Thiocystis violascens DSM 198: one gene and its partner. The main gene of each other region encodes a partner of the protein of the gene in region 2 in a complex. Links are inferred from orthologs where the notes say so. Each region holds a gene or a part of one and is shown on either strand. Other genes may lie near its edges. The genes, in order: smc and THIVI_RS05595.

Region 1 (10,521 bases), 3.6 Mb from region 2 along the record:
CCTGCTGCTCGATGGGAGCCGCCGCCGGTTCCGCGCCCACGCACTCGGACGGTTTGCCCGCGCCATGGGTTTTGCCGAAGGTGTGGCCGCCGGCGATCAGGGCGACGGTCTCTTCATCGTTCATGGCCATGCGGCCGAAGGCCACGCGGATCTGCTCGGCGGCCGCAAGCGGGTCCGGGTTCCCGGCGGGGCCTTCCGGATTCACATAGATGAGGCCCATCTGCGTGGCCGCGAGTGGGTTCTCCAGCTTCCCTTGTTCGTCGTAGCGCTCCCGCCCCAGCATGTCGGCTTCCGGACCCCAGTTGACCATCTCTGGCTCCCAGTCGTCCGCTCGGCCGCCGGCGAAGCCAAAGGTCTTGAAACCCATATCCTCCATAGCGACGGTACCGGCCAGGACCATCAAGTCGCCCCAGGAGATGTTGCGGCCGTACTTCTGCTTGATCGGCCAGAGCAGGCGCCGCGCCTTGTCGAGGTTGACATTGTCGGGCCAACTATTGAGCGGATCGAAGCGCTGCTGGCCGCCACCGGCGCCGCCGCGCCCGTCCGAGACGCGGTAGGTGCCGGCGCTGTGCCAGGCCATGCGGATGAACAGGGGGCCATAGTGGCCGAAGTCGGCCGGCCACCAGTCCTGGGAGGTGGTCATCAGCGCCTTGAGATCCGTCTTCAGGGCCTCGAAATCAAGGCTGGCGAAGGCTGTTGCGTAATCGAAGCGCTCGCCGTAAGGGTTGGACGCCGGATCGTGGTCGCGCAGCGGCTGGAGATTGAGCTGATCAGGCCACCAGAATTGGTTGGGCCTCGGCTTGCCGGACGCCATGGCCGAGGCTTGGATATCGGCTATCGGCGCAGTGGTACTCGCCTGAGTCACGGCCGTGTCTGCCGGGCTGCCGGCATCGGCACGACTGGGCTTCCGAACCCAGTCGAACGAGGGCAGAGAGAGACCGAGCCCCAGGGGAGCCTCGCTGAGGGGCAGGTTAGGCTCGGTCTCGGCTTGGGCGACAGGAACTGCGGGAGCGGTGAGAAGCGCGGACATGATGGCGGCGGGGATGGTTGCTCGGCGCATTGTTTTGTCTCCTCGTCATTGGTGAATCGAATGATCTCTCGCGAAGCCCGCGTTTTTCCCGGCTTGACCGTGCTCCAGAGCCGGTCCGCGGTAGGCACATGGAGCACATATTCCGCGCTCTAGTACCTTGATGAAGAATGAACCGATCGGAAGAACGACTCCAATCGGAACGGAAGATCGACACGACAGGGAAATTCAATGGATGGACGAAGGGAGAAGCTATCTTCCGGAATAGAAAACCGTTTAGGGGCGATTTAAATCGCCCCTAGAACACTCGAAATTGGGATACTCATTCCCGGATATCGCCTAAGGACCAAAGCATGGGGAAATATCCAGCATGAGCGAGCCATCGCACCAAACGAATCGACCCGAGCCGCTCGATACAGACCTGATCGACGCGGGCCTCTGGCCCTCCGCCGACTATCGCCGCCAGGTCGAGCGTCTGCGCGCCGCCGTTGGCGAGACCCTCTATCTGGTCGAACTGGTCGAGAGCGCCATTCAACTCGGCGTGCAGCTCACCGGCCAGCCCTTCGAGTTGCTTGGGGTCATCGACTTCCCGCGCCCCGACCCGACGCGCGGGCTGGCCCCGCACCTGCTGCTGCTCGACGACGGACGCGGGGTGAACCTAGGGCGGATCGCCCGCGTCAGCCGCCGCCCCTTTGCACCCGCGTCGGCGGATCTGCTGTATCTGGACCAGGCCGCCCATCAACATCTGCTGTTCGCCGAGCGGCGTCTGTCGCGCGATTTTCTGACCGCGCGCAGCCGGGCTGCGCTGGGCGAGTGTCTGGGCTATGCACCGCCCGAGTTGGCCCGGCTCCTCGCCGGTCCGCCGGACGACAAGACGGATCTGGGGAGAGGGATATAGCTAAGGGTTGGAATTTCTGGTCGCGGCGCACATCGTTCGCACCGTTGCCGTGACTCCCACACTTGAGGGCGTTCTGGTCGGGTACGACCTTGCAAGCGAGCGAGAAGCGCAGTTGAACTGCCGTGTCACGACACGTCACGCGGGATTGCCAAAGGATGGGAATGAAGCGGATCAAGCGTTTGATTTGATTGGCGCGCCCGACAGGATTCGAACCTGTGACCCCAGCCTTCGGAGGGCTGTACTCTATCCATCTGAGCTACGGGCGCAGACCAAGTATTATGGATGTCGGACGCGCTTCCGTCAAAGGCAATTTTGCCGGCTCAAACAGTGTTCGGCATGGCTTGGCATTCGCCGTCTCCTGAAGTAACTCGTGGCGATGCCCTCGAACCGCGAATAATGGGATGGTCAGCCACGCTCCTCCAACGCGCCCAGACACAGTCTGAACCTCACTGCCTGAACAACGAAAAGACCGGCCGTCCGTTGAGCGGCTGAAGCGGACGCGCATTCGCGCCCACCGCCTGGGCGATCCGCTGAATCTGCCAGGGACTGACTTCGAGCGCTTCCTTCATGACAAACCACAGCACGGGCTCGGTACAGGGCGGGGTGACCAGCGATCCGACATAGCGAAAATAACTGTGATCGGTCGGTAACAGAAAAATTGGATTGATCCCGACCTGGCGGTGTCTCACCTGTTCCCCGCCACGCATCGGCAGATATTCAAGGATGCGCGACAGGATGCGGTTTTCGCGCTCGCCCGCGCGAACCGGCACCGCGACAATGACGTACCCCCCCTGACGATCACGATGCACCAGATGGATTTCGGCCTCGGCCGTGACGCCATTGAAACCGTGTTCTCCCGGTACATGAAAATTGAACTCCTCCAGATCGTAGGCATCGCCGCGCACCAGCAGGGCGCTTCCGGGAGGCGAAAGAACATGCACGCCATGCCCGTTATTGACGGCCTCAAGGCGTTGGGAGCGGTACTGGAAACTCAGCGGGGTAAAGGCGGCCGGCTGCGTTTGCGCCAGATCGACCGGAGATTGCGACAGCCCCTTGACGCAGGTCTCGTTCGCCGCGTCCAGATCGCCCCAGTGCGCCGGACCCGACTCGCCCGCATAGCTCCAACGCGGGCCGGAAGCGTCCGAGGCGGCGGCAATGCTCGATCCGCTACCTGCGGCAGCGATCAGCGTGACCAGGAAAACGAAGGCGCGGCGCGGCGCTCGGATACAACCGTCAAGCAGGATCGTATCGACCATGTTCTCAAGCCCCGCGCTTCTTGATGCGATCGATCGAAACCACCTGGACGCTCTGGGGCTCGTCGGCATAATAGGGACGCTCGCCGCCGCGTCCCTGCTCGTCGGCCAGTTCCTTTTCGCGCGCCGCGATCAAACCCAGGCACTTCCGCACGTCCTGGATGGTGGCGTCCGACAGCGGATGACGCATTCCAGGCGGCGGTGTCACATCCTTCACGATCGCCGACAGGGTCCAGCGCATGGCGATCAGGATTTCCTGTTCTTTCGTCAGGTCGGTCATGGTGTCTCCAATTGCGGTAGTGGTTTGGGGCGATTCTTATTCTTGAACGAGCAGGGCCGCAAGTCCGGCCTCGTCGAGCACCGGGATGCCGAGCGCCCGCGCTTTGTCGAGCTTCGAGCCAGCGGCCTCGCCCGCCAGCAGATAATCGGTTTTGCTGGAGAGGCTGCCCGAGACCCTGGCGCCGAATCCTTGCAACTGCTCCTTGATCGCATCGCGCGGGCGACTCAGCGTGCCCGTGATGACGAAGGTCTTTCCGGTCAGCGGCGATGCGCCTGCGGCGCTCGGTTGGGGTGCGGTCTCCGGCCAGCGAATTCCAGCCGCCAGCAGTCGCGCGATGGCCTCGCGATTGTGCGCCTGGGCAAAAAAACCGGCGAGATGGGCCGCGACCACGGGGCCGACGCCTTCGACCAGACGGGCGCTGTTCCAATAGAGATCCTCCAGCCCGGCCAGACGCAGCGCCTGAAGACTCCCGAAGCGCTCCGCCAGCAGGGACGCGCGCGCCGGCGTCAGACCGCGAATCCCGAGTCCGGTCAGCCAGTCCGCCAGGTTGCCGTCTGTCTCCTGCTCTGGGTGCTCGACCAGAAAACGGTGCAGCGCGGTTGCGGTCTCGATGCCGATCCCCTTGATCCCGCGCTCCCGGACAAAATCGGATTCGCGCGCCTGCATCAGAGACGCCATCCCGTCGAAGCGCGCGGCCAAGGCCTGCGCGGTGGTCTCGCCGACCTCCCGAATCCCGAGCGCGAAGATGAAGCGGGCGAAGCTGGTCTCCTTGCTCCGCTCCAGCGCCGCGAGCAGGTTCGCGGCCGATTTTTCGCCCATGCGTTCGAGTCTGGCGAGCTGTTCCGGTGTCAGGCGATAGAGATCGGCGGGCTCGCGCACCCAATCCAGATCCACCAGTTGCTCGATCAGCTTCTCGCCCAAACCCTCGATATCCATCGCGCGGCGCGAGGCGAAATGCCGGATCGCCTCCTTGCGCTGGGCGGGGCAATAAAGTCCGCCGGTACAGCGGGCCACCGCCTCGCCCTCCGGACGGATCACATCGGAGCCGCAAACGGGGCACTGGCTCGGCAATTCGACCGCGCGGACATCCGGCGGACGGCGCTCGGGGACGACCCGCACGACCTCCGGGATCACCTCGCCGGCGCGGCGCACGATGACGGTATCGCCGATGCGCACATCCTTGCGAATCACCTCGTCCATGTTGTGCAGGGTGGCGTTCGCGACGGTCACGCCTCCGACCTGCACGGGCCGCAGTCGCGCGACCGGCGTCACCGCGCCGGTCCGTCCGACCTGAAACTCCACCGCCTCGACCTGGGTGAGTTCCTCCTGGGCCGGAAATTTGCGGGCGACCGCCCAGCGCGGATGATGCGCGGTCGCCCCGAGACGCACCTGATCCGCCAGTCGATCGACCTTGAACACCACGCCATCGATGTCGTAATCCAGCGCGTCGCGGCGCTCGCCAAGCGCATCGAAGTAGGCACGGCAGCCGTCCAGCCCCCGCACCTGTTGCAGTTCTTTTGAGATCGGCACGCCCCAGGCAGCCAGGCGTTGCAGCATGACGAACTGACTCTCGCCGGCTGACGCCGAAAGTTCACCCCAGCCATAACAGCAGAAGGCCAGCGGCCGCCCGGCGGTGATCCGCGCGTCGAGCTGGCGCAGGCTCCCGGCCGCCGCGTTGCGCGGGTTGGCGAAGGGTGTCCGACCCTTGCGCCGCATCTCCGCGTTCAGCCGCGCGAACCCGGCGCGGGTCATATAGATCTCCCCGCGAACCTCCAGGATCGCCGGCCAATCCTCCCCGAGCAGACGCAGCGGAATCGTCTGAATGGTGCGCGCGTTCTGCGTCACGTCCTCGCCGGTCGTCCCATCGCCCCGCGTGGCGGCCTGGATCAGAATGCCCTGTTCGTAACGCAGGTTCACGGCCAGACCGTCAAGCTTGGGCTCGGCGAGGTAGAGAATCGGAGCGTCGTCTTGAAAGGACTTGGCAAGGCGCTGATGGAATTCCAGCAGTTCCGCGTCGCTCATCGCGTTATCGAGCGAGATCATGGGGATGCGATGACGGACGGCGAGAAACTCGGGGCGGGGCTGGCCGCCGACTCGCTGAGTCGGCGAATCGGGCGTCACAAGCGCCGGATACTCGGCCTCCAGCGCCTGAAGTTCGCGGATCAGGCGGTCATATTCGGCATCCGGGATCTCCGGATCGTCGAGTACGTAATAGCGATGATTGTGATAGCGGATTCGTGCGCGCAGGGACTCGGCGCGCCGATGCGCATCATCGGGCATGCTCACCGCCGACCGGTCCTTGACCAATGCAGCTGATGGTTGAGCACCGCCTTGCGCATCTCGTCCTGCTTCTTCACCGTCAGCGAACGCCGGGTGTCGTCGAGGACATCGCCATTGAGTGAAATGGCCAGCTTGCGCGCCGTGGCGATCATCTCGTCAAGGATGGTCATGTCTTCCGGGTTGCCCTCCAGTTGCGCGAACAACATGAGACCGGGAGTCGAAAAATCCTCCATGTCGTCGAAGGGGAAGGTTCCCGGCTTGACCATGTTCGCCATACTGAAATAGACCCGGGTCTCGTCGTCGAACTCGTCGAGACAATGAAAGATGTCCATCTCGCCCGGATGCAGTCCGCACGACTCGGCCATGTCCATCAGTGCCGGCCCCGGAAACGGCTGTCCGCGCGCACTGACGCTGACCTGAATCAACAGCGGTTCGAGCTTGGACCCGGACGCGACAGGCCTGGACTCGGGGCGAGGCGCATCCTCGCTCTTGACGTCATCGCCATCCCATTGGTTTTCGGAGCGCGACACCGATCTTGCGTGGACAGTGGCCCGGTCTTCATCCAGTGCGCCAAGCGTTGGCTCCTGCTTGCCTTTATGTACACCATAAGGCGAATCGACATCCTCTTCGGCATCGAAATCCTCCTCGTATCCCTCTTCTTCCGCGTCCGCTTCTTTCTCGCGGTGGCGTTCCCACAGATAGAGAAGCAGAATCATCAAGGCGCCGACGACAATCAGGATCAGGCGGATGGTATTGGGGTCCATGCGAATTCTGGTTGTAGAAATAATGTGAAATGTGTTCGTCGAGTATATCAACGTGCGTCGAGGCTGTATTGTCCCGCAATGACGCCCATTCAGGAAACCGCCGCCAGCCGAACCGCCTCGTCCACGTCCACCGAGACCAGACGCGAGACGCCCGGCTCGTGCATGGTGACCCCCAGCAGATGGTCGGCAATCTCCATCGTCACCTTGTTATGGCTGATGAAGATGAACTGAACCCGCTCCGACATCGAACGGACCAGCTCGCAAAAACGCACCACGTTGGCGTCGTCCAGCGGCGCGTCCACCTCGTCGAGCATGCAAAAAGGCGCCGGATTGAGCTGAAAAATGGCGAACACCAGGGCGACCGCGGTCAGCGCCTTCTCGCCGCCGGAGAGCAGATGAATGGTCGAGTTGCGCTTGCCCGGCGGCCGCGCCATGACACTGACCCCGGTCTCCAGCAAATCCTCGTCAGTGAGTGTCAGATAGGCTTGTCCGCCGCCGAACAGACGCGGGAAAATCTCCCGGAATCCCTGATCGACCCGGTCATAGGTTTCCTTGAAGCGGTGGCGCGTCTCCCGGTCGATCTTGCGAATAGCCTGCTCCAGCGTCTCCAATGAGCGCGTGATGTCCTCGTGTTGAGCATCCAGATACGTCTTGCGCTGCGACTGTTCCTTGAATTCGTCGATCGCGGCCAGGTTGATGGCACCCAGGCGCTGGATGCGCGCGCCGACCTTGGACAGTTCCTCCTGCCACACCGCCTCGCCGTCCTCGGCCGCGCTCGCGGCGCGCGCCGCGTCGTCCATGGACGCCAGCACCGCCGCCGGAACGGTATCCGACTCGGCAAGCTGTTCCTCCAGGGTCCGCCGCCGCACCAGACGCTCCTGACGTTCGAGCCGCAGGGCATCCAGGCCGCGCTGATTCGCATGAACCCCCTGCTCCACCCGCAGGCGTTCCTGTTCCAGCCCGCGCACCTCGGCATCGAGCGACTCGCGCCGGTTGCGGGCATCGCCGAGCGCCTGTTCGACCTCGACCCGCAACGCCAGATGTTCGTCGAGCCGTTCGCGTTGTTCGAGCAGCGGCTCGACGTCTTCCTCCAGCGCATCCTGCAACGCGTCGCGCCGCTCGCTCAGTTGGGTCTGCTGCTCATCTGCGCGCGTCAGGCTCTGCTGGGTCGCCGCCCGCGCGGCCCGGTTGGATTCGACACTGACCCGCAGACCCTGGCTCCGCTCGCGGCAGGCGCGCTCGCGCTCGCGCCCCTGGGCGACCGTCGAGCGCAGACGGTCGCGCTCTTGCACCATGAAGTCACGCCGCTCGGCCAGCGCATCCATCTCGGCCAGGTGTTCGTGAAGACGCTCTCGGGTCTCTTCCATCTCGGCGATGGCGTCGGCGGTCTGTTGATCGAGTTCGAGCCGTTCGTCGGCCAGCGCCCGCAGACGTTCCTGCTGATGCTCGCGACGGGTGCGCGCGCTACTGAGTTCGGCCCGCAGACTGGATAACTCGCGCTCCAGCACCGTGCGTTGCTGATCCATGGCCAGACGCGACTGTTCCGCCTCGGCCCGCGCCGCGCGCAACTGCTCCGCGTCCGCCAACAGGGCCGATTCATCCGCCAGCAGATCCGCGATCTCGCTTCGCAGCGATTTGACGGCATCCGCCCGCGCCAGCACACCGCCACCGTCCTCGGTCGCCGGCGCGCCCAACCAGTTGCGACCGACCTGCACGCCCTCGCGAGTGATCAGACGTTCGCCTGGCCCCAGAGTCTCGCGCGCATCGAGCGCGTCCGCGAGTCCCTCGGCAACCCGCACGCCTCCCAGCAGACTCGCCAGCGACCAGGGCGCACGCACTCTGGACACCAGCGTGTCGAGCGCATCGTCCGACCGCGCACCTTCCTCTGTGCCAAGCTCCCTCGCCCCTTCCTCCTTGCCCCTTGCCCCTTGCCCCTTGCCCCCTTCCCCAAGGGCAGGCGTTGTATCCAACAGCACCAACCCCGGCAGCAGCGGCTCGGCCACCGTGCCATGCCGATCCAGCCCGGTCGTTCCCACCGCCCGCAGCGCGTCGCCCAGCAAGGTTTCCACCGCCGTTTCCCAGCCGGCGTCAACTTCAAGATGATCGACCAGACGGGGCGCCTCCGCGAGCCCCTGACGCGCGAGCCACGCGGCGCGCTCGCCATCCCGGTCGGCGAGCGCCGCCTCCTGCAAGGCGCTCAGCGAGGCCAGGCGTCCCCGCGACTCCTGAAGCCCCGTGCGCAGCCGGTCGAGTTCGTCGGCCAATTCACGCAGCGCCGACTCCCGACGTTCCAGATCCTCGGCGCAACCCTGTTGATGCGACTCGACCTCGCCGATCTGCTCTTCAAGCCCGAGTTCCCGTTCGGTCAGCTCTTCGATCCGCGTCGCGACATCGCCCGCGTCCAGACGCGCGGCCTCCTCCTCGATGCGGCGCAGACGCTCCCGATCACGCCCGACACGCTGTTCCAGCGCATTCATGCGCGCCCGCTCGACCTGCGCCTGCTGGGCGGGACGGGCCGACGCCTGATTGAAAGCGTCCCACTCGGACTCCCAGACCTTGAGTTGATCCTCGGCGGTCATCAAAACCCCGACGGCCTCGCCCAGCGCCTGTTCGGCCGCCTGCCATTCGGGCTCGTCGCGCGCCAACTCGCCCGCGATCTCGGTCAGGCGTGTCTGATCGCGCTCCAGATGGCGTTCGGCCTCGTACAACTCCTGTTCCAGCCGGACCAATTCGGCCTCGCGCCGGCCGCGCGCCTCCGCGGCGAACTGGATCGCCTGCTCGGCCCGCGCGATTTCCGCTCCCACGGCATAGAAACGCCCCTGCACCTCGTTGAAGCTGTCCGAAGCGGCGTTCTGATCCTCGCGCCGCGCCTCGATATCCGCCTCCAAGCGACGCTGTCGCGCGATCCCGGACTCGGTGGCGTTTTCCGCCTCGGCCAGCAGACGCTCCTGGCGCTCAATCTCCACGTCCAGCGCACGCCAGCGCAGCGCCTTCAACTCCAGATCCAGACGCCGCTCGTCGGCCCGAAGCTGGGTGTATTTCTCCGCGGTGGCGGCCTGACGCTCCAGATGCTGAAGTTGCTTGCCCACCTCCTCGCGCAGATCGTCGAGTCGGTCCAGATTCTCGCGGGTGTGACGGATGCGGGTTTCGGTCTCGCGCCGCCGCTCCTTGTACTTGGAAATCCCCGCCGCTTCCTCCAGAAAGAGCCGCAGATCCTCCGGGCGCGACTCGATGATCCGCGTGATCATCCCCTGTTCGATGATGGCGTAGGAGCGCGGCCCCAGACCGGTGCCGAGAAACAGATCCTGAATGTCGCGCCGACGGCAGCGCGAGCCGTTGAGAAAATAGCCGGACTGACCGTCGCGCGAGACCTGGCGCTTGACCGCGATCTGATTGAAGGCCGCGTACTCGCCGCCGACCCCGCCGTCGCTGTTGTCGAACACCAATTCGATGCTGGCCACGCCCACCGGCTTGCGCCCGGTACTGCCGTTGAAGATGACATCGGCCATCGACTCGCCGCGCAGCATCTTGGCCGAGCTTTCGCCCATCACCCAGCGCACGGCATCGATTACATTGGACTTGCCGCAGCCGTTCGGCCCGACGACGCCCACCAGATTGCTTGGGAACGAGACCGTCGTGGGATCGACGAACGACTTGAATCCGGCCAGCCTGATCTTTTCGAGTCTCATGTCTCAATACTGACGCGCGGTTCTGCCGCTACGCGCGAATCTGCGCGTAGATGTCGAGATACTGTTGACCGGGTAGGCTCCAGGAAAAATCGGCGCGCATGCCGTTGACCCGCAATTGCCGAAAATATTCCGGGAAGCCCCGCCACAGACCGATCGCGCGGCTCAGGGCGCTCTCCAGTCCGGCCTCGGTGAGGTCGTCGAAGAGATAGCCATTGCGCACCTCGAAGGGTTTGTCCGAATAATTGGCATCGAACACCGTGTCCGCCAGCCCCCCGACGCGCCGGACCACGGGCACCACGCCATACTTCATGGCGATCATCTGGGTCAGCC
Region 2 (9,252 bases):
CGTCAACCACTATCGGGGACGAATGTTCAACATCCACCCCTCCCTCTTGCCCAAATTTCGCGGCCTGCACACCCATCAGCGGGCGCTGGATGCCGACGAGACGGAGCACGGGGCGAGCGTGCATTTCGTCACCGCCGAACTCGACGGCGGCCCGATCATCCTTCAGGCGCGGGTACCGGTGTTGCCCGAGGACGATGCCGCGACACTCGCCGCCCGTGTGCTGGAACAGGAACATCGGATCTATCCCGCCGCCGTGGGCTGGTTCGCGGAGGGACGGCTCAAGCTCGGCGAGGATGGGCGACCCTGGCTGGATGGGGAGCCAATGCCGGAGCCATGACGCATCCATGGATGCCGGACTCGCCTTCCGAACCCGGCAATGTGAACCGCAACGGCACCAACAACTCGATGTGAAAGCTTTCGCGCCCGTTGCCGTTCTGGCGTTCTTCAGTCGACGGCTCGGTTCAACGGGTAACGCAGGATTCGGGGCTGACCGGAGAACAGGACACGCGATCGCGGACCAGGCGCACATAGGCCGAATCCTGCCGTGTTCCATAGCCGACAGTGCCATTGCCGAAGTGCAGGGTCCAGGCGCTGCCTGGATAATAGGGAGACTGGGTCGCGGACCAGAAGCGGTCCGGGGGGGTGTTTGGAAAATGGATCGCGTCGATGTCAAGGCCATAACAGCGACGCTGGAGCAACGAGGACAACTCGGTTCGGTCCGGCAGGCGCCAGTCGGAGTACCCCGCGAAGACCACGCCGCGGCCTTGCCGAATCGCCCATTTCCATTTGAACAACAGCGCATCGCCAACAGCGCAACCGACTCCGCTCAACCCCTCGGCGCACTGCTTCCACATCAGGCCCGTGACGCGATCATTCACCGTCCCGTCCCGATTGGCGACAAAACGGCTGTCCGGTCGCTGGGCGGGAGGAATCTCGTCGACACAGGTCTCGGCAAGCGCGGTGCGAGCGAACGTCGACGCGAACAGGCACAGCGACAACGCCAGAGGCCAGCGAATCTTGTTCAACCGCGTCAACGGCGACATGCGTTGATCGATGCAAGGCCAGCGCCTAGGCACAAACCATGCTGGCCATGGCGGACGCGGTTGAATGGCTACTTCTTCCCGGTTGTCGCGTCCGACGCGGCGGCTCCCGCGCCGGACATGCCAGGGACGTTGGTCAACATTTTCTGGAACATGTCCCAGGAGGCCATGGTTCCCGCCAGATAGGGCTGGAACAATTTGATGGGGTCATAGCCCTCGACCCCGGCCATCATGCGCTCGCGAATGTCATCCATCATCTGGCGCTGAAATGCCTCCACATCCGGCAGGCCAAACAATTTGCGAACCTCGTCCGGGGTGATGTCAAAATCGACGGTAACCTTCATGATGCTCTCCGAGGGACACGGCAACAGGCCGCGGCTGATTTTCGGTTCAACTGTCGTGGTACGTGGACGCGAACGTCAATGACGGCTGGTGCGCGGCACCGGATCGGCGGACGTCGGCTCCTCGACCGTCATCGCTCGCCGCACTCGTCGTCCGATCAGGGTACAGGCACGCTCAAAGGCACCGGACGCCTCGCGCGCGTTCCAGTCCCATTCGGATGGATGGGCCGTGGACGGGCACTGCCAATGGCCCGTGGTCAGCAGCGAACCGATCCGCAACTCCAGGGTCCAGTCGTGCCAGAGGATATCGGGTTGTTCGTCATCGACGAATTCCTGCTCGGCCAGACGAATATAGTTTCCGGCGGTATCGTCCATGGCCACCAGATTGGATAACAGCAGGGTCTCGTCGACGCAACTGCTCCAACCCGTGTGGACCGCGCTCGCCGTCCCCATTAATGCATGGATGAGCAATGCCGGGGTGATGGTCAGCGACAGGGGGGTGTCCCAGTCGGGTTCGGCGGCGTCGGTTTCTAGTGTCATGGTCGATCTCAAATCCGGCTCGTTGCGGCGTCTTGTCAGGCATTCTCGAAGTGTCTCCAGTCTACGACCGGCAACCCGAGCGCGGCAATCCCATGGCTGACACGTTACCATGCCATCCTCAACATAACAGGTCCAGCAGCATGTCGGTTATCCTCGATCTCGCCATCTTCCCCACCGATCAGGGAATCAGCGTCAGCGCTTTCGTCGCTCCCGTGATCGCCATGATCCGCGACAGCGGCCACGCCTATCGACTCTCGCCCATGGGCACGGCGGTCGAGACCGCGACCCTGCCCGAGGCGCTCGAACTGATCGCCCGCGCGCAGTCGCTGCTCGACGAACGCGGCTGCGCGCGCGTCTACGCGATCGCCAAGTTCGACATCCGTCAGGGACCATTGGGGCGTCTGGCGGGCAAGGTCGACTCGATTCGGGAGCGGATCGGCGAACTCAATGGTCCTGTCGAGTGTTCCTCCTAGCCCGATCCCGGTATGGTGTCGACATTGCAACGCACGGGGAACATCACCATGAAGGTCGCAATCTTTTCGGATGTGCAGGCCAATCTTCCCGCCATGGAGACGGCGGTGGAGCACATCCTCGCCTGGCATCCGGATCTGGTGGTCATGGCCGGCGATCTGGTCAACCGCGGCCCCAGCAGTCTGGGTTGTCTGGAGTTGTTCGACCAACTGCGCCGGGAACACGGCTGGCTCCCGGTCCAGGGCAATCACGAGACCTGGATCCAGCGTTGCGCCCGCGAGGCGCCCAAGACCGAGTTGGAGGAACAGATGCGGCGCTTCGCCGACTGGACCTATCGTCAGCTTCGGCCGAGGATCGCGGCGATGGAGCACTGGCCGGATCATCTGTGTTTTCATGGCGGCCGCGAGGACACCTGGGTCCATGTGACCCATGGCACCATGACCAGCAATCGTCAAGGCATCTCGGCCAACGTCCCGGACGAGGATCTGCGGGATGCTCTGCCCCCGGACATCGCGCTCTTCGTCACCGCCCACACGCACCGCCCGCTGGAGCGCGTGCTCGACGGCACGCCGATCCTCAACGTCGGCTCGGTCGGCTCGCCCTTCGATGGCGACCCGCGCGGCAGCTATGCCCTGCTGGAACTGCGCGCCGGCCGCTGGCGCTGGAAGATCGTCCGCTTCGAATATGATCGCGCGCGGGCCGAACGGGATTTTCGCGAATCCGGATTCATCGACGAAGGCGGACCGCTGGCCCGCATTCTGTTCGAGGAATGGCGCCGGGCCTGCCTCCTGATGCCGCGCTGGCGCCGCGAGTACGAACCGGCAGTGCTCGCCGGCGAACGCCCGCTGGAACCCGCCGTCGCGGCATTCCTCGCGGCACTGGACCGACCGGCCACCGAACACCAAGGTTGATTTCTGGAAATGACTTGACCAAGCGTCAAACCTCGTAGGAGCCCGCTTGCGGGCGACGGAGGCGCGCATGGAAGGCGTCTTGGCGAATCGCGTCGCCCGCAAGCGGGCTCCTACGGGTGGGCTCTTTCACGGAAATCGCCTAGCCATTAACCATTAGCCACCGACCACTGACCACTGACCACCAGAATGACCGACTCCGACACACTCTCGCGTTTCCTGTTCGAGCACACCGGCATTCGCGGCAACCTGGTGCACCTGGACGCCAGTTGGCGCGCGGTGCTGGCGACCCACGCCTATCCGGACAGCGTGCGCGGTCCGCTCGGCGAGGCGCTGGCCGCGGTCGCGCTGCTCGCCGCCACCATCAAGTTCGACGGCTCGCTCATCCTGCAGGCCCAGGGCACCGGACCCATGCGTACCCTCGTCGCCCAGGCGACCCATGAGCGCACGGTACGCGGACTCGCCACCTGGAACGGCGACGTGCCCGCGACGGGCGAACTGGCCGATCTGTTCGGCCCTGGGCGCCTGGTGCTGACCATCAAGCGCCATCAGGGCGAGCCTTATCAGGGCATCGTCCCCCTCGAAGGATGCACTCTGTCGGCGGCCATCGAACGCTATTTCAGCGATTCCGAACAACTGCCGACCCGCTTGTGGCTCGCGGCGACCGGCCAGCGCGCCGCCGGTCTACTGCTTCAGCGGCTCCCGAGCGACAGCCTGGGCAACGAGGACTGGGAACGGATCTGCCTGCTCGCGGACACCTTGACGCCGGCGGAACTGATCGACCTCCCTGGCGGCCGGCTGCTCTACCGGCTCTTTCATGAAGAGCCGGTGCGCTTGTTCGAGCCGGATCCCCTCGCCTTCCGTTGCGGCTGTTCGCGAGCGCGCATCGAGGAGATGATCCGATTACTGGGCGAGGTTGAAGTGAACGAGATCCTCGACGAACAGGGCACGGTCCTGGTCAACTGCGAATTCTGCAATCGCGAATATCGCCTGGACAGGGTGGATGCCCGCCAACTCTTCGCCGAACACACCCATCATGCGCCGCCAGCGTCGCAGCACTGAGGGCGATTGGGATCGCTGGACTTCAGTTCCTCGCCCAAAAAGGAATCGGGATCGCGGATCGCGGCCAGCGGCGGCAGGTCGTTGAGCGAACGCAGGCCGAAATAGTCCAGGAACTTGCGGGTGGTGGCATAGAGCGCGGGCCGTCCGGGCACGTCGCGATGTCCGACCACCCTCACCCACTCGCGTTCGGTGAGCGTCTTGATGATGTTGGTGCTGACGGCGACCCCGCGGATGTCCTCGATCTCGCCGCGGGTGATGGGTTGACGGTAGGCGATCAGGGACAGCGTCTCCAGCAGCGCGCGCGAATACCGGGGCGCCTTTTCGTCCCACAGACGCGCGACCCAGGGCGCGACGCTCGCGCGCACCTGGATGCGATAACCGCTGGCGATCTCCACGAGTTCGATCCCGCGCGTCCGATAGTCGGTCTCCAGCTCCCGAATCGCGTCCAGAAGCAGGGGTCGCTCCGGGCGCTCCTCCTCGGGGAAAAGTTCCAGAATGCGATCCAGGGTCAGTGGGCCGCCAAAGGCAATCAGCGCCGCCTCAGCGATCTGTTTAAGCGAGGGCGAGGTCATCGGGCTCCAGGTGTGTCGACTCGCGTAGCCGGACATGGATGGGCGCGTAGGGCGCGGTCTGAACCAGTTCCAGGATGCTGGATTTGATCAGTTCCAGCAGGGCCAGAAAGGTGACGACCGCGCCCGGACGACCTTCGTCCAGCTCGAAAAGTTCGGTGAAACAGAGAAAGCCGCCGCCATGCAGCCGCTCCATCACCCGGGACATGCGCTCGCGCAGCGAGAGCGATTCCTTTTCGACCCGGTGGCTGGTGAAGAGATCGGCGCGCGAGAGCACGCCACGCAGCGCCAGCAACAATTCTCGCAGATCGACCTCGGGCGGCACCCGTTGCGAATGGCCCGGCGGGATCTCGGCATGGACGGCGAAGACATCCCGTTCCAGTCGCGGCAGTGTGTCGAGATCCTGCGCGGCCTGCTTGAAGCGTTCGTATTCCTGAAGGCGGCGGATCAGCTCGGCGCGCGGGTCGCCCTCCTCGTCTTCTCCCGCCTCACTGGAGCGCGGCAGCAGCATCCGCGATTTGATCTCGGCCAGCATCGCGGCCATGACCAGATACTCGGCCGCCAGTTCCAGCCGCAGTTCGGTCATCAGATCCACGTATTCCATGTATTGCGCGGTGATGTCGGCGATCGAGATGTCCAGGATATCGAGATTCTGGCGCTTGATCAGATAGAGCAACAGGTCGAGCGGTCCCTCGAAGGCATCGAGAAAGACCTCCAGCGCGTCCGGCGGGATGTAGAGATCCAGCGGGAGCTTCAGGAGCGGCGCGCCCTGCACCATGGCGAAGGGGAGTTCCTGGTGAACACCGATGGGCGCGGTAGCGGGCGGACTGTCTCCGTTGTCCGGTGGCGGCGCCCCCAACCCGGAACGGTTGTCTCGCAGTCGGGATCTTGGCGGTAACTCGACCTTTGTTGGAAGTGCCGACAATGTGTCGGCGAGTAGCGAGGCTGACATTCTGTCAGCGTTTTCTGATTCGGCGTTCTCTGAATGAGTGTGGGGCATCCGTCGGCATTCCGCATGAATAGCCGACAACATGTCGGCGTTCCCATGGTTGGCGATCGCAGGATCAGGCCATGACCAGCGACATGGCGTGCCGTACCTCTTCGAGCGTCTCGCGCGCGACGTCGCGCGCCTTCTCGCAGCCTTCGTTGAGGACGCTTCGCACCAGTTCGGGCTGAGCCTCGTATTCCAGCGCGCGCGCCTGAATCGGCATCAACTCGGCGAGCACGCCGTCGACGATGGGCTGCTTGCATTCGAGACAGCCGATCCCCGCCGAACGGCAACCCTGCTGGACCCAATCGCGCACCTGCTCGTTGGAGTAGACCTGGTGGAACTGCCACACCGGACACTTTTCCGGCTCGCCGGGATCGGTGCGGCGCACGCGGGCGGGATCGGTCGGCATGGTCCGCAGCGCTTTTTCCACCTCGGCGGGCGTGTCCCGCAACGAGATGGTGTTGCGGTAGGACTTGGACATCTTCTGCCCGTCCAGCCCCGGCATTTTGGACGCCTTGGTGAGCAGCGGCTGCGGCTCGGGCAGGATGACGCGACCGCCGCCCTCCAGATAGCCGAGCAGACGCTCGCGGTCGGAGAGCGTGATATTGCCCTGCCCCTCGACCAGCGCGCGGGCGACCTCCAACGCCTCCTGATCGCCCTGTTCCTGATAGCGGCGCTTGAGACTGTCGAAGAGCTTGGCGTTCTTCTTGCCCATCTTGCGCTTGGCCTCCTCGGCCTTGTCCTCGAAGCCCGGCTCGCGTCCGTAGAGATGATTGAAGCGACGCGCGACCTCGCGGGTCAATTCGACATGGGCGACCTGATCCTCGCCCACCGGCACCTGTCCGGCCTTGTAGACGAGGATGTCGGCGCTCTGGAGCAGCGGATAGCCCAGAAACCCGTAGGTCGCCAGATCGCGTTCCTTGAGCCGTTCCTGCTGATCCTTGTAGGTCGGCACCCGTTCCAGCCAGCCCAGCGGGGTAATCATGGAGAGCAGCAGATGCAGTTCGGCATGCTCGGGTACCCGCGACTGGACGAAGATGGTCGCCGAGCCCGGATTGATCCCAGCGGCCAGCCAGTCGATCACCAACTCACGGGTGCTCTCCGGGATGATCGAGGGATCCTCGTAATGGGTGGTGAGCGCGTGCCAGTCGGCGACGAAGAAGAAGCACTCGTACTCGTGCTGCAACTCCAGCCAGTTTTTCAGGACACCATGATAGTGGCCGAGATGCAGCCGGCCCGTGGGACGCATGCCCGAAAGCACGCGCGCGTGTTGTGCGGAGGCAGAAGCCAAGGGGGAACCTCGCGTCAGAAATGGAAGAGTGTTTTCACGGCGCCGGCGCCAGGCAGGAGATCGACGACGCCGATCACGAGCGGAAACAGAATGGAACCGAGCAATCCAGTGGCCAGCAGCGCCAGCAGGATGACAAGCCCAAAGGGCTCCAGCCGGGAAAAATAGACGGCAAGGCGTGGCGGCAGGAGCGAATTCAACACCCGTCCGCCATCCAGGGGCAACAGTGGCACCAGATTCAGGACCATGAGAAAGACGTTGATCAGAATGCCCGCGGCGCCCATGTAAATCAGCGGCAGCGCAACCCATTGACTGGTCGGCATGAGCAGCAGGCCCAGTTGAATCATCAAACCCCAGAGCAGCGCCATGAAGAGGTTGGCGCCCGGCCCGGCCACTGCCACCAGCGCCATGTCGCGCCGGGGATGACGCAGATTGCGCCAGTTGACCGGCACCGGCTTGGCCCAGCCGAACAGCATTCCGGTGAACAGAAAGGTCAGCGAGGGCACCAGGATAGTCCCGACCGGATCGATATGCCGGATGGGATTGAAGGTCACGCGCCCGAGCATGGAGGCGGTCTTGTCGCCGAGCCGATTCGCGACCCAGCCGTGGGCGGCCTCGTGCACGGTGATCGCGAAAATGACCGGGATGGCCAACACGGCCAGAAGTTGCATCTGATTAAGCGTTTCCATTATTCCTCGAAGAGGGTCGCGTCGCCCTTGCCAAGTCGGACCAGCGCCGGGGGGTCGGCGGTCATGTCCACCACGGTGGTCGGCTCCAGGCCGCAGAAACCGCCGTCGATCACCAGGTCGACATGCTTGTCGAGCAGTTCGCGCATTTCATAGGGATCCGTCAGCGGTTGATCGTCATCCGGCAGAATCAGCGTGGTGCTCAGGATGGGTTGATTGAGTTCGGTCAGCAGCGCGCGACAGATTTCATGATCGGGCACCCGGATGCCGATCGCCTTGCGCTTGGGGTGCAGCAGGCGTCGCGGCACTTGCTTGGTGGCCTCGTGAATGAAGGTGTAAGGGCCGGGCGTCAAGGTTTTCAGCAACCGGAACGCCTGATTGTCGATGCGGGCATAGGTGGTGATCTCGGAAAGATCGCGGCAGACCAGGGTGAAATTGTGCTTGTCATCCAGCCGACGGAGGCGGCGGATACGCTCCATGGCCGATTTCTCGCCGATCTGACAGCCCAAGGCATAGGACGAATCGGTCGGATAGACCACCACGCCGCCTTCCAGCAGAATCTCGACCGCCCGGCGCACCAGCCGCGCCTGTGGGTTTTCCGGATGAATTTGAAAGAATTGCGCCATGTCGATTCCTTATCCTCTCGACTCCAATCAGGCGACGCCAAGCGCGGCCAGGGGCGGTGCACAGTGGCTCTCCAGGTCGGGCCAATCGTGCCAGATCGGGATGCAACCCTCCGGCAGCGGCGGCAGACGACCGAGTTCGAGCCAGGGATTTTCCGGCCCATGAAAATCCGACCCCTTGGATGCGAGCAGACGTTGTTCGCGCGCATGGCGCGCGAAGGTAAAGGCGTCATCCCGGCTGTGACTGCCGGTCACCACCTCGACCGCCGCGCCGCCGAGTTCGCGAAATTCGCCGAGCAGACGCTGTATCCGGGTGCGCGTCAGTCCGTAGCGGGCCGGATGGGCGATCACCGCCTGACCGCCGGCCGCGCGAATCCAGCCGACCGCTGCCTCCAGGGTCGCCCATTGTCCGGCGACATGGCCCGGTTTGCCGCTGACGAGAAAACGCTTGAAGACCTCGGCGTTGTCGGCGGCCAACCGCTGACCCACCAGAAAACGGGCGAAATGCGTGCGGCCGATCAGGATTCCGTTGGAAAGCGCACGCGCTCCCTCATACGCCTGATCGATGCCATGCTTCGCCAGCCGGCGCCCGATTTCCTCGGCCCGCCAGGCGCGAAACTCCATCAAACCAGCGAGCCCGGCCTGAAGCAACGGGTTCTCGATGTCGAGATTCAAACCCACGACATGCACGGTGCGCGCACCCCAGGTCACCGAAATCTCGGCCCCTGGAATC

What was found.
Region 1: the proteins of THIVI_RS05595 (region 2) and smc are in contact, whole or in part, in a crystal structure (PDB 3ZGX), measured with the Bacillus subtilis proteins. The link is inferred for Thiocystis violascens DSM 198 from one-to-one orthologs.

The regions. Positions count from the first base shown.
Region 1 is NC_018012.1:4,848,639-4,859,159, reverse strand. The notes cover bases 6,392-10,521. They hold smc (chromosome segregation protein SMC), read right to left. Parts: upstream 10,192-10,521; coding sequence 6,592-10,191; downstream 6,392-6,591. Other genes in these bases: THIVI_RS21685 (glycogen synthase), read right to left, coding at 10,220-10,521; THIVI_RS21695 (cell division protein ZipA), read right to left, coding at 6,392-6,502. In the rest of the region: katG (catalase/peroxidase HPI), read right to left, coding at 1-814; THIVI_RS21720 (hypothetical protein), read left to right, coding at 1,398-1,925; THIVI_RS21710 (carbonic anhydrase), read right to left, coding at 2,372-3,181; THIVI_RS21705 (hypothetical protein), read right to left, coding at 3,186-3,458; NAD-dependent DNA ligase LigA, read right to left, coding at 3,495-5,738; more of THIVI_RS21695, read right to left, coding at 5,741-6,391. UniProt on the Bacillus subtilis protein: Required for chromosome condensation and partitioning.
Region 2 is NC_018012.1:1,236,474-1,245,725, forward strand. Bases 3,813-6,673 are described here. They hold THIVI_RS05595 (segregation and condensation protein A), read right to left. Parts: upstream 5,710-6,673; coding sequence 4,915-5,709; downstream 3,813-4,914. Other genes in these bases: hslO (Hsp33 family molecular chaperone HslO), read left to right, coding at 3,813-4,362; scpB (SMC-Scp complex subunit ScpB), read right to left, coding at 4,335-4,934; THIVI_RS05600 (tryptophan--tRNA ligase), read right to left, coding at 5,996-6,673. Outside these bases: purN (phosphoribosylglycinamide formyltransferase), read left to right, coding at 1-337; THIVI_RS05560 (Lcl C-terminal domain-containing protein), read right to left, coding at 462-1,043; THIVI_RS05565 (DUF6489 family protein), read right to left, coding at 1,112-1,384; THIVI_RS05570 (hypothetical protein), read right to left, coding at 1,460-1,921; THIVI_RS05575 (MTH1187 family thiamine-binding protein), read left to right, coding at 2,062-2,394; THIVI_RS05580 (metallophosphoesterase family protein), read left to right, coding at 2,443-3,303; more of hslO, read left to right, coding at 3,490-3,812; more of THIVI_RS05600, read right to left, coding at 6,674-7,213; THIVI_RS05605 (site-2 protease family protein), read right to left, coding at 7,228-7,899; THIVI_RS05610 (L-threonylcarbamoyladenylate synthase), read right to left, coding at 7,899-8,522; THIVI_RS05615 (PHP domain-containing protein), read right to left, coding at 8,550-9,252. UniProt on the Bacillus subtilis protein: Participates in chromosomal partition during cell division. May act via the formation of a condensin-like complex containing Smc and ScpB that pull DNA away from mid-cell into both cell halves.